3 regions of the Streptomyces sp. NPDC033174 genome follow, and region 2 is predicted to be linked to each of the others. Evidence: riboswitches for the same ligand, from Rfam matches in the RefSeq annotation. Region 2 holds a riboswitch; each other region holds the start of a gene.
The links. Region 2 has a riboswitch for cyclic di-AMP ahead of ACZ5VC_RS17385 (M23 family metallopeptidase). Riboswitches for the same ligand answer to the same signal wherever they lie in the genome.
Positions count from the first base shown of each region.

Region 1: linked by a shared signal. The riboswitch ahead of ACZ5VC_RS20220 (transglycosylase family protein) and the one ahead of ACZ5VC_RS17385 (M23 family metallopeptidase) in region 2 are both predicted to bind cyclic di-AMP.
Region 3: linked by a shared signal. The riboswitch ahead of ACZ5VC_RS31355 (LysM peptidoglycan-binding domain-containing protein) and the one ahead of ACZ5VC_RS17385 (M23 family metallopeptidase) in region 2 are both predicted to bind cyclic di-AMP.

Region 1 is NZ_JBVIPQ010000006.1:91,312-94,513, reverse strand. It holds gene ACZ5VC_RS20230 (cytochrome P450 family protein) at 1-236, shown strand, start outside; gene ACZ5VC_RS20225 (transglycosylase family protein) at 362-1,360, shown strand; cyclic di-AMP (ydaO/yuaA leader) riboswitch at 1,620-1,786, shown strand; gene ACZ5VC_RS20220 (transglycosylase family protein) at 1,792-2,481, shown strand; gene eno (phosphopyruvate hydratase) at 2,764-3,202, shown strand, end outside.
Region 2 is NZ_JBVIPQ010000005.1:107,044-110,245, forward strand. It holds gene ACZ5VC_RS17380 (M16 family metallopeptidase) at 1-1,291, shown strand, start outside; cyclic di-AMP (ydaO/yuaA leader) riboswitch at 1,490-1,656, shown strand; gene ACZ5VC_RS17385 (M23 family metallopeptidase) at 1,670-2,449, shown strand; gene ACZ5VC_RS17390 (GntR family transcriptional regulator) at 2,682-3,202, shown strand, end outside.
Region 3 is NZ_JBVIPQ010000014.1:23,806-27,007, forward strand. It holds gene ACZ5VC_RS31350 (phytase) at 1-303, shown strand, start outside; gene ACZ5VC_RS31355 (LysM peptidoglycan-binding domain-containing protein) at 429-1,259, opposite strand; cyclic di-AMP (ydaO/yuaA leader) riboswitch at 1,262-1,417, opposite strand; gene ACZ5VC_RS31360 (serine hydrolase domain-containing protein) at 2,050-3,202, shown strand, end outside.

The DNA.
Region 1 (3,202 bases), on a different contig from region 2:
ACACCCTCGATCTGTCCAGGCGTGACAACCAGCACCTCGGCTACGGGCACGGCATCCACTACTGCCTCGGCGCGCCCCTCGCCCGGCTCGAGGGACAGACCGCGCTCGCCACGCTGTTGACCCGGCTGCCCGATGTGCGGCTTGCGGTCGATCCGGCCGATTTGCGCTGGCGTGGGGGGCTCATCATGCGTGGACTGCGCACGCTTCCGGTGGAGTTCACACCCCGCCAGAACTGACGGGTCGTCAAGACTGTGACTTTTATGTGATCTCCTCTGCATCGACTTGTGACTGACGTTCGAATGCCGCTACGTTCACCGTCAATCTCAACCGAGTCACACCAGTCACACGGAAGGCAACCCGTATGCGCTCCGGGAACGGACGGCACCGCCGACCTCGCCAGGCCCCCGCCCTCATCGTCGCGGCAGGGGTGACCGGATCGGCCATCGCCATCCCTCTGCTCGGGGCGGGCTCCGCGTCCGCCGCCGACGCCGCCACCTGGGACCGGGTCGCCGAGTGCGAGTCCGGCGGGATGTGGAGTGCCGACTTCGGCAACGGAATGTACGGCGGCCTCCAGTTCACCCAGGCCACCTGGGAGCGCTTCGGCGGTACGGACTACGCCCCGCGCGCCGACCTCGCCAGCCGGTCCCAGCAGATCGCGGTCGCCGAGAAGGCGCTGGCCGCGCAGGGTGCCGCGGCATGGGCCACCTGTGCCGGGATAGCGGGGCTCACGAACGACGGCACCACGCCGGGTGTCGACCCGGGTGACGAGCCGGGGTCCGCCGGGACCGCGACACCCACCGCGCCCGCCACCCCGCCGACCCCCACGACGCCCCTCCTCCCCACCGACCCCACCGCGCCCGTCACGCCGGCCCCCGGTACGGAGCCGTCGCAGCCCGTCGAGTCGCTCACCCCCGGCGCTCCCGCGCCTTCCGGGACCGGACGGACCCCCGACGCCGGCACCGGCAAGCACCGCGGCGCACCCTCCCCCGAGGAGACGACCGGGTCCACGGGTGCCGATGCGGGCAATTCCATCGATGAGCGCGACAACGGACAACACGCCTCACGAGGTGACGTTTCCACCCGAGACGCATCCAACCTCCCGGATGCGGGTGTTACGGGTGATACGGGCACGAATCCTGGCGGCACCGAACCGGCCGAGGCGGGCAAGGGCGGCAATGCGGACAAGGGCCCGGCCGTGTACACCGTCCAGCCCGGCGACAATCTCTCCGCCATCGCGGAGGAGCAGGACGTCGCCGGCGGCTGGCCCGCCCTGTACGACGCCAACCGGCAGACCGTGGGCGGCGATCCGGACCTCATCCTCCCCGGCCAGAGCCTCGATCTGGGAGCGAAGCAGGGGTAGTTCGGGCGCCTATGTCCGCTTCTGTTCAACTGAGACATGAGTCTCTTTGCCCCAACTGGCGCCCCTTGGCCGTGAAGTCCCGCTCTTCCCTGCCTCACCTGCGCAAATGCCGCGCGAGGGAAGGTAAGTAGGGCGGGATTGCCCCTGATGTCCGTCTTTGAACTTGAGGCGGGTCTGTGTTTACGGTCGTCACCGCTCGCCATCGCGGGCCCCACCGACCGGAACGCCGAGTCCTGCCGCCGGTCGAGGGGAACAGTCGTCGCGTCATGCGCCGAAGGCAGGAGCGGGGGACCCAAGGTAAACGCCGGGCCCGGTCGTTGAGACAGACGACCAGAGGACCGGCTTGGGGTGAAGTCGCGGACACGCGACCGGGCACCACCAGCCCGAACCCGACAGCTCACCTCGCAGGCGTCGGTGAGGGGAACAACTCCATGCTGCTTTCCGGCAAGAACAAGCACCGCCGCCCGTCCAAGGCCGTCCGTTTCGCCGCGTTCGCCGGCATCACCGGTGCCGCGGTCGCCGCCCCGCTGCTGGGCGCAAACGCCGCCTCCGCCGCCACCACCTCCGAGTGGGACACCGTCGCCCAGTGCGAGTCGGGCGGCAACTGGTCCATCAACACGGGCAACGGCTACTACGGCGGTCTGCAGTTCTCGTCCTCCACCTGGGCCGCGTACGGCGGCACCGCCTACGCCTCCTCCGCGGACCAGGCCTCCAAGTCGCAGCAGATAGCCGTCGCCGAGAAGGTGCTGGCGAGCCAGGGCAAGGGTGCCTGGCCGAGCTGCGGCGTGGGCCTGTCCGGCGCCTCGAACGACTCCGGCTCCGCCGAGCCCGCTCCGGCCGCCCAGCCGAAGCAGCCCGAGCGCAAGGCCGAGCAGCCGACCACCCGCAGCCAGCAGCGCACCGCCCCCAAGGCCGAGGCGAAGAAGACCGTCACCACCCCGACCGGCAAGAAGGTCAAGAAGGGTGATGGCGAGTACAAGGTCAAGGGTGGCGACACCCTGAGCACCATCGCCGAGGCGAAGCACGTCAAGGGCGGCTGGGCGAAGCTCTTCGAGCTGAACAAGGACATCGTCGCGGACGCCGACCTCATCTACCCGGGTCAGCAGCTGCACCTCAAGTAAGGGCCTGTTCCACGACGGCCCCGTAGTGACCACCCCGGTCCGGCGCGCCCTTCCCCCGTACGCGCCGGGCCGGGGTTTCCCGCGTCCAGGGCACGGCCTGCGCGGTTACCGCCCAGTAGAACTTGTGTCGTTTGCCCCGCAAAGCAGGCCCTTGGGTCCTTTTTCGTCCCACGGTCCGGGCGCCCGGCTGGCCTGGGCCCCGGAGCCGGTTAGGCTCTTGTCGCAAGGCCAAAGAGACCCTGCACCGCATGCGTCACATCTAGCTTCACATCCCAGAAGGAGATGCTCGTGCCGTCCATCGACGTCGTCGTAGCCCGGGAAATCCTGGACTCCCGAGGCAACCCCACGGTCGAGGTCGAGGTGGGCCTCGACGATGGCAGCACCGGCCGTGCTGCAGTTCCGTCCGGCGCCTCCACCGGAGCGTTCGAGGCCATCGAGCTCCGCGACGGTGACCAGAGCCGCTACCAGGGCAAGGGTGTCGAGAAGGCCGTCCTCGCCGTCATCGAGCAGATCGGCCCGGAGCTCGTCGGCTACGACGCCACCGAGCAGCGCCTGATCGACCAGGCGATGTTCGACCTGGACGCCACCGACAACAAGGCCTCGCTCGGCGCCAACGCCATCCTCGGCGTCTCCCTCGCCGTCGCGCACGCCGCCTCCGAGGCGTCCGACCTCCCGCTCTTCCGCTACCTCGGCGGCCCGAACGCGCACCTGCTGCCTGTTC
Region 2 (3,202 bases):
GCTGCGCTGCCACCGCCCCGGCCAGCAGGTCGTGGCCGTCGAGATCTTCCTCGACGCCCCGCTGGACGCCGAGCCGGAGGGCCTCGACGGCGTCGCGACGATCATGGCGCGCGCCCTGTCGGAGGGCACCGACAAGCACACCGCGGAGGAGTTCGCGGCGGAGCTGGAGCGCTGCGGCGCCACGCTGGACGCGCATGCCGACCACCCGGGTGTCCGGGTCTCGCTCGAAGTCCCGGTCTCCCGGCTGCCGAAGGCGCTCGGCCTGCTCGCCGAGGCGCTGCGCGCGCCCGCCTTCGTCGACACCGAGATCGAGCGTCTCGTACGCAACCGCCTCGACGAGATCCCGCACGAGACGGCCAACCCGGGTCGCCGCGCGGCCAAGCAGCTCTCCAAGGAGCTGTTCCCGGCCTCCTCGCGCATGTCGCGTCCGCGCCAGGGCACCGAGGAGACCGTCGCCGGCATCGACTCGGCCGCCGTGCGGGCCTTCTACGAAGCCCATGTCCGGCCCGCCACGGCCACCGCGGTGATCGTCGGCGATCTCACGGACGTCGACCTGGACGCGGTGCTCGCCGACTCCATCGGCGACTGGACCGGGAACACCGCCGAGCCCCGCCCGGTGCCGCCGATCACCGCCGACGACACCGGCCGTGTCGTCATCGTGGACCGTCCCGGCGCCGTGCAGACGCAGCTGCTGATCGGCCGCATCGGACCCGACCGGCACGACCGTGTGTGGCCGGCCCAGGTGCTCGGTACGTACTGCCTCGGCGGGACCCTGACGTCCCGTCTGGACCGTGTCCTGCGCGAGGAGAAGGGCTACACCTACGGCGTGCGGGCCTTCGGGCAGGTGCTGCGCTCGTCCGCCCCCACGTCGCCGGGAGGGGCCACGGGCGCCGCGATGCTCGCGATCAGCGGCTCGGTCGACACCCCCAACACCGGCCCGGCGCTGGACGATCTGTGGAAGGTCCTGCGCAAGCTCGCCGCCGAGGGGCTCACCGACGCCGAGCGCGACGTGGCGGTGCAGAACCTGGTGGGTGTGGCCCCGCTCAAGTACGAGACGGCGGCGTCCGTCGCCGCCACGCTCGCCGACCAGGTCGAGCAGCACCTCCCCGACGACTTCCAGGCGCAGCTGTACGCGCGCCTCGCGGAGACCGGCACGGTCGAGGCGACGGCGGCCGTCGTCAACGCCTTCCCGGTGGACCGTCTGGTGACGGTGCTCGTGGGTGACGCCGCGGAGATCGAGGAGCCCGTCAGGGCGCTCGGCATCGGCGAAGTGACCGTCGTCACCGGCTGATTGAGCGCGTCCCGAGGATCGAGGACCCCGACGTCACGTTACGTCGGGGTCTTCCCTTTTGTCTGGATTGGGAGGGAAGCTGGGTGTATGGCCTGTGGCGTGCACTACAAAACAGCGTGTCTGTTTGGTGATTGAAAGACGATCCGCTTAGCGTCATGGGCGCTGTCCGCCAGTTGCACCCGCCGCACCCGCGGCATCGGGCAGCCATCGCCGAGTCCCCGTCAGGCGCGAGCCTGGGGAGCCGGGGACCCAATCAGTCCCTGGGGTGAATCGGACGCCTTCGCGCCTCGCGTGCGGAGGGGCCCGTAGGAGACCTTCCTGCTCCGAACCCGTCAGCTAACCCGGTAGGCGAGAAGGAAGGAAAGGATCAGCCACTACATGGCGTTCACCCGTGCCACCGGGAAGCACCGTGCCCCGAGCCGCCTGACCCGCCGAAGCGCGCACGTCGCCGGAGTCGCGGCGCTCGCCACCACCGGCGTCATCGGATCCCTCGCCTCCCCGGCGCTCGCCGCCGACACGGAGCCCCTCCCCGTGGACACCGGCCTCACCCAGGCCGTGGTCGTCGACTCGCTCGCCGACCGCATCAACGCGCAGGCCGCCGCCCAGGAGCGGGAGGCCGTGGAGGCCATCGCCAGGGCGAAGGCGGAGGCGAAGGCCCGTGCCGAGGCCAAGCGCAAGGCCGAGGCCCGCGCCAAGGAGATCCGCGAGGCCAAGGAGCGCGCCGCCCGTGAGGCCGAGCGCAAGCTCCTCAACTCCTACCGTCTCCCGATCGCCGGCTCGTTCGTCACCACCGGCTACAAGACCGGCGGCTCGCTCTGGTCCTCGGGCAGCCACTCCGGCGTCGACTTCCGGGCCGCCTCCGGCACCAAGGTCGTGGCCGTCGGTTCCGGCACCGTCGTGGAGGCCGGCTGGGGCGGCGCGTACGGCAACAACATCGTGATCCGGATGAAGGACGGCACGTACACGCAGTACGGCCACCTCTCGTCGATCGGTGTCTCGGTCGGCCAGTCCGTCACGCCGGGCCAGCAGATCGGCCTCTCCGGCTCGACGGGCAACTCCACCGGCCCGCACCTGCACTTCGAGGCCCGGACGAGCCCGGAGTACGGCTCCGACATCGACCCGATCGCCTACCTGCGCTCCAAGGGCGTCAACGTCTGACCCCGACCCATCCGCTTCTCGCGCCCCGCGCGTCCCGAAGGCCCCGGCTCCTCGCGAGCCGGGGCCTTCGGCGTACCGGGAGCACGCCGCCGGGTGTTCTGGCCAAAAGATATCCATGGATTACCGGCAGCCATCGGAAATCCCGTCCCGCTGCAATACAGTTCACTAACAGGCAGTTCACGAACCGGCATCGGTCGGATGGGTTTCGCGCGGATTAAGGCGGAGGTTGAACATGCGCATTCCCGCGCATTCGGTATGCACGGCGATCCGCGACGACATCGTCGCGGGTGTCTTCGAACGCGGCAGCCGGCTGACCGAGGAACAGCTCGCGCGCCGCTACGGAGTCTCGCGCGTCCCGGTCCGCGAGGCCCTGCGCACCCTGGAGTCCGAGGGCTTCGTCGTCACGCGCCGCCACGCCGGCGCCTGTGTCGCCGAGCCGAGCGACCGGGAGGCCGCCGACCTTCTGGAGATCCGTACGCTGCTGGAGCCGATGGGGGCCGCGCGCGCCGCCCAGCGTCGCACCGAGGCCCATCTCAAGGTGCTGCGCGGCCTGGTCAGGCTGGGTCAGGAGCGGGCCAGGCGCGGCCAGGGCGAGGATCTGCGCTCGCTGGGCGGCTGGTTCCACGAGACGCTGGCCCAGGCGTCCGGCAGCCCCGGACTCACCGCACTGCTCACCCAGCTGCGGCACAAGATCGCCTGGATGTACGCGGTCGAACTCCCGGCGGAGCCGGTCGAGGCCTGGGCCGAGCACGG
Region 3 (3,202 bases), on a different contig from region 2:
CCCGACGGGGACGGCTACCTGCTCGCGTCCAGCCAGGGCGACAACACCTTCGCCGCGTACGACCGGGAAGGCGCCGACGCGAACGAGTACGAGGGCGGCTTCCGCGTCGCCGCCGGCCGGACTCTCGACGGCTCCGAAGAGTGCGACGGCGCCGCCGTCCTGAACGCGCCGCTGGGCAGGAAGTACCCGCACGGTCTCCTTGTCGTCCAGGACGGCCACGACGCCCCGGCGGACGGGACGCGTGAGGCCACCGGCTTCAAGTTCGTGGACCTCGGGGAAGTCCTGGAGGGCATCGACGACTGACACCTCCGGCCTGGGCGCCGGGGTCGGGCCCGGCGCCGAGCCCCCGGAAGAACGCCGACAGGACGCCCTCGCGAGGAGGGCGTCCTGTCGGCGGGTCCGCCCCAGCGTGCTGAGGCGCGGGGGTACTAGTACGGGCCGTTGACGTTGTCGATCGAGCCGTACCGGGCGGCCGCGTAGTTGCACGCGGCGGTGATGTTGGCGACCGGGTCGTAGGAGTCCATCGACGTACCGGGCACGTGGTAGGCCTGGAAGGTCGGGTCGATGACCTGGAGCAGGCCCTTGGACGGGATGCCGGCCATGGCGTTGGAGTCCCAGTTGTTGATGGCCAGCGGGTTGCCCGAGGACTCACGCATGACGTTGCGGTGGATGCCGTCGTACGAGCCGGGGATGCCGTGCTTGGCCATGATGTCCAGCGACTCCCGGATCCAGCCGTCGAGGTTGTCGGCGTAGGTCGTCGCGGCCTTCGCGGCCGCGGGGGCCGCGCTCAGGGTGCTCGTCCGCGTGGAGCGGTCGGCGCGCTCGGGCTCGGCGGCGCGCTTCGGCGTCGTGGCCTTGGTCTTCGCCGCCTCCGAGGCGGCGGGCTCCGCCGCGATCGTCAGCTTGAGGCCGGGGCGGATCAGGGACGGGTTGCCACCGATGGCCCTGCGGTTGTCCTGGTAGAGCCGCTTCCAGCCACCGGTGAGCGAGTGCTCGGTCGCGATCTTGGAGAGGGAGTCACCGGGGACCACGCGGTAGATCCCGGGCCCGGCCTTCTTGGCGGCGGCCTTCGGCGCGGCCGCGACCGTCGACGTGACGCTGCTCTGTGCGGTGGCGGACTGCGCGGCGTTCGGCGCGGCACCGGCGGTGGTGGCGCCGATCACCGGAAGAACGAGCGCGGCACCACCGGTGCCCGCGACGGCGATACCTCGGGCGAGCGGGTTGTTCTTGGGCCGGCGGTGCTTTCCCTTTGCGGGCATGACGAATTCCTCTCCGGCGCCTGCGAGGTGAGCTGTCGGGTTCGGACTGGAGATGCCCGGCCGCAGTGGCTGCGACTTCACCCCAAGACGTTCCGGATTTCCGGATCGACGGCTTACCTGGGTCCCCCGCTCCTGCCGTGGATGAGTGGGTGCGGATTCCGGAAGGCGGCAGGATTCGGCGGTCCATCCGGATTGACCGTGACGTTAAGCGAGAGAGACGCGGCGAGACAAGGCCCGAATTCATGCCCGCATTCGACATGAGCGGTGAAGATCGCGAAAAGCATGTGATCGGCCCTGAAGTCGGAACTCAACTCTCTTTCCGCAGAACAGTTCTGGGCCGAGCCTTCATTCACCCTCACGATCGGTGACGTGATTGACATCACCTCGCATCGCAGCCGAAAGGACCTTTGCCACAACAGGAGTTGAGCAAGTGAAAAGTCAGCATAAGAGAGCTTCATTCATGCCTTAATGGGCCATAGAGGCAAACCGACGATAGGGGCAATATCGGACCCAATCGGGCATTCACCCCTCGCTCGGGGCGCCCCGCTCCCTCACGGTGCCTGTCGTGTCTGCCTCCGGGGAGGCCCGGGCGGACCCCACGACTGACAAATGTCATCCCTTCCTGTGATGCGAGTCGTCCTCTCGGAGGACGGCAGCACAGAGCCCCACGAATGAGGATGGAGGCGCCGTGCGCGCGGTGCGCACGAGCCGAGAGAACGGGATTCGTTCCATGCGCTTAACCAAGCCGGGCAGCCGCCCGAGCCGTCGGAGAGTTCGACTCGCGACTGCCGTGGCATCAGCAACTCTGCTGTCGCTCACCGTCGGTGTACTCCCCGCCCATTCCACACCCCTCAACTCCGCCCCCTCCGCCCGGTTCGCGGAAGCCGCCGCCCCGGCGGCGTATCTCCCCGAGCTCGACCGCGAGGCGCTGCGCGCATCGCTGGAGGCGTTGCACCGGGCGGGAATGTACGGCGCCTATTCGGCGGTCCGGGACGGATCCGAGCGGTGGCAGGGGGCGGCGGGCGTCGCCGACGTGAAGACCGATCGGCCGACGCGGCCCGATTTCGAGCACCGGATCGGGAGCATCACCAAGACGTTCACCGCGGTCGCCGTCCTCCAGCAGGTGGGCAAGGGGCACATCGACCTCGACGCGCCGATCGGCCGCTATCTCCCGGAGCTGATTCCGGGAGAGCGAGGCCAGAAGGTGACCGTCCGGATGCTTCTCAACCACACGAGTGGCATTGCCGATTACGTCCTTCCCGCGTTTCCCGGCCTGGTGGAGAATCCCGGAAAGACACTCGACGAGAACCGCTTCCGCCATGTTGCTCCGGAGGAACTGGTCCGTCTCGGTCTCGCGGCCCCGCCCGTCGTGGAGCGCGGCACGCACTCCTACTCGAACACGAACTACATCATCGCCGGACTGCTGCTGAAGAAGGCCACCGGTCAGGAGCCGGAGAAGTACATCGCCCAGCACGTCATCCGCAAAGCCGGACTTCGCCACACCTACTTCCCGCGCTCCCCGTACATATCGGGACCTCACGCCAGGATGTACGAGTCGATGTACGGCTATATCGATCCGCCCCGCGACTACAGCGTCTACGACATGTCGTGGGCCGGCACCGCCGGTGCGATGGTGTCGACGATGGCCGACCTCAACGACTTCTACCGCCGGTTGCTCGGCGGAAAGCTGCTCGGTGCCGCCGAGTTGCGGGAGATGAAGACGACCGTCCCGGCCTACGAGCCGGAACCCGGCCAGGAGGCGCGTATGCGCTACGGCTTGGGTCTGTACACCCTGCAGATGCCCGGCGGAGGCTGGTACTGGGGACACGACGGGGGTGTCTTCGGTGCCGGAACATGGGCCCTGTCCACCGAGGACGGCCGCCGCCAGGTCGCCATCGGCTACAACCTGATGAAGTACGAGCGGTACGACGACCAGAACCATC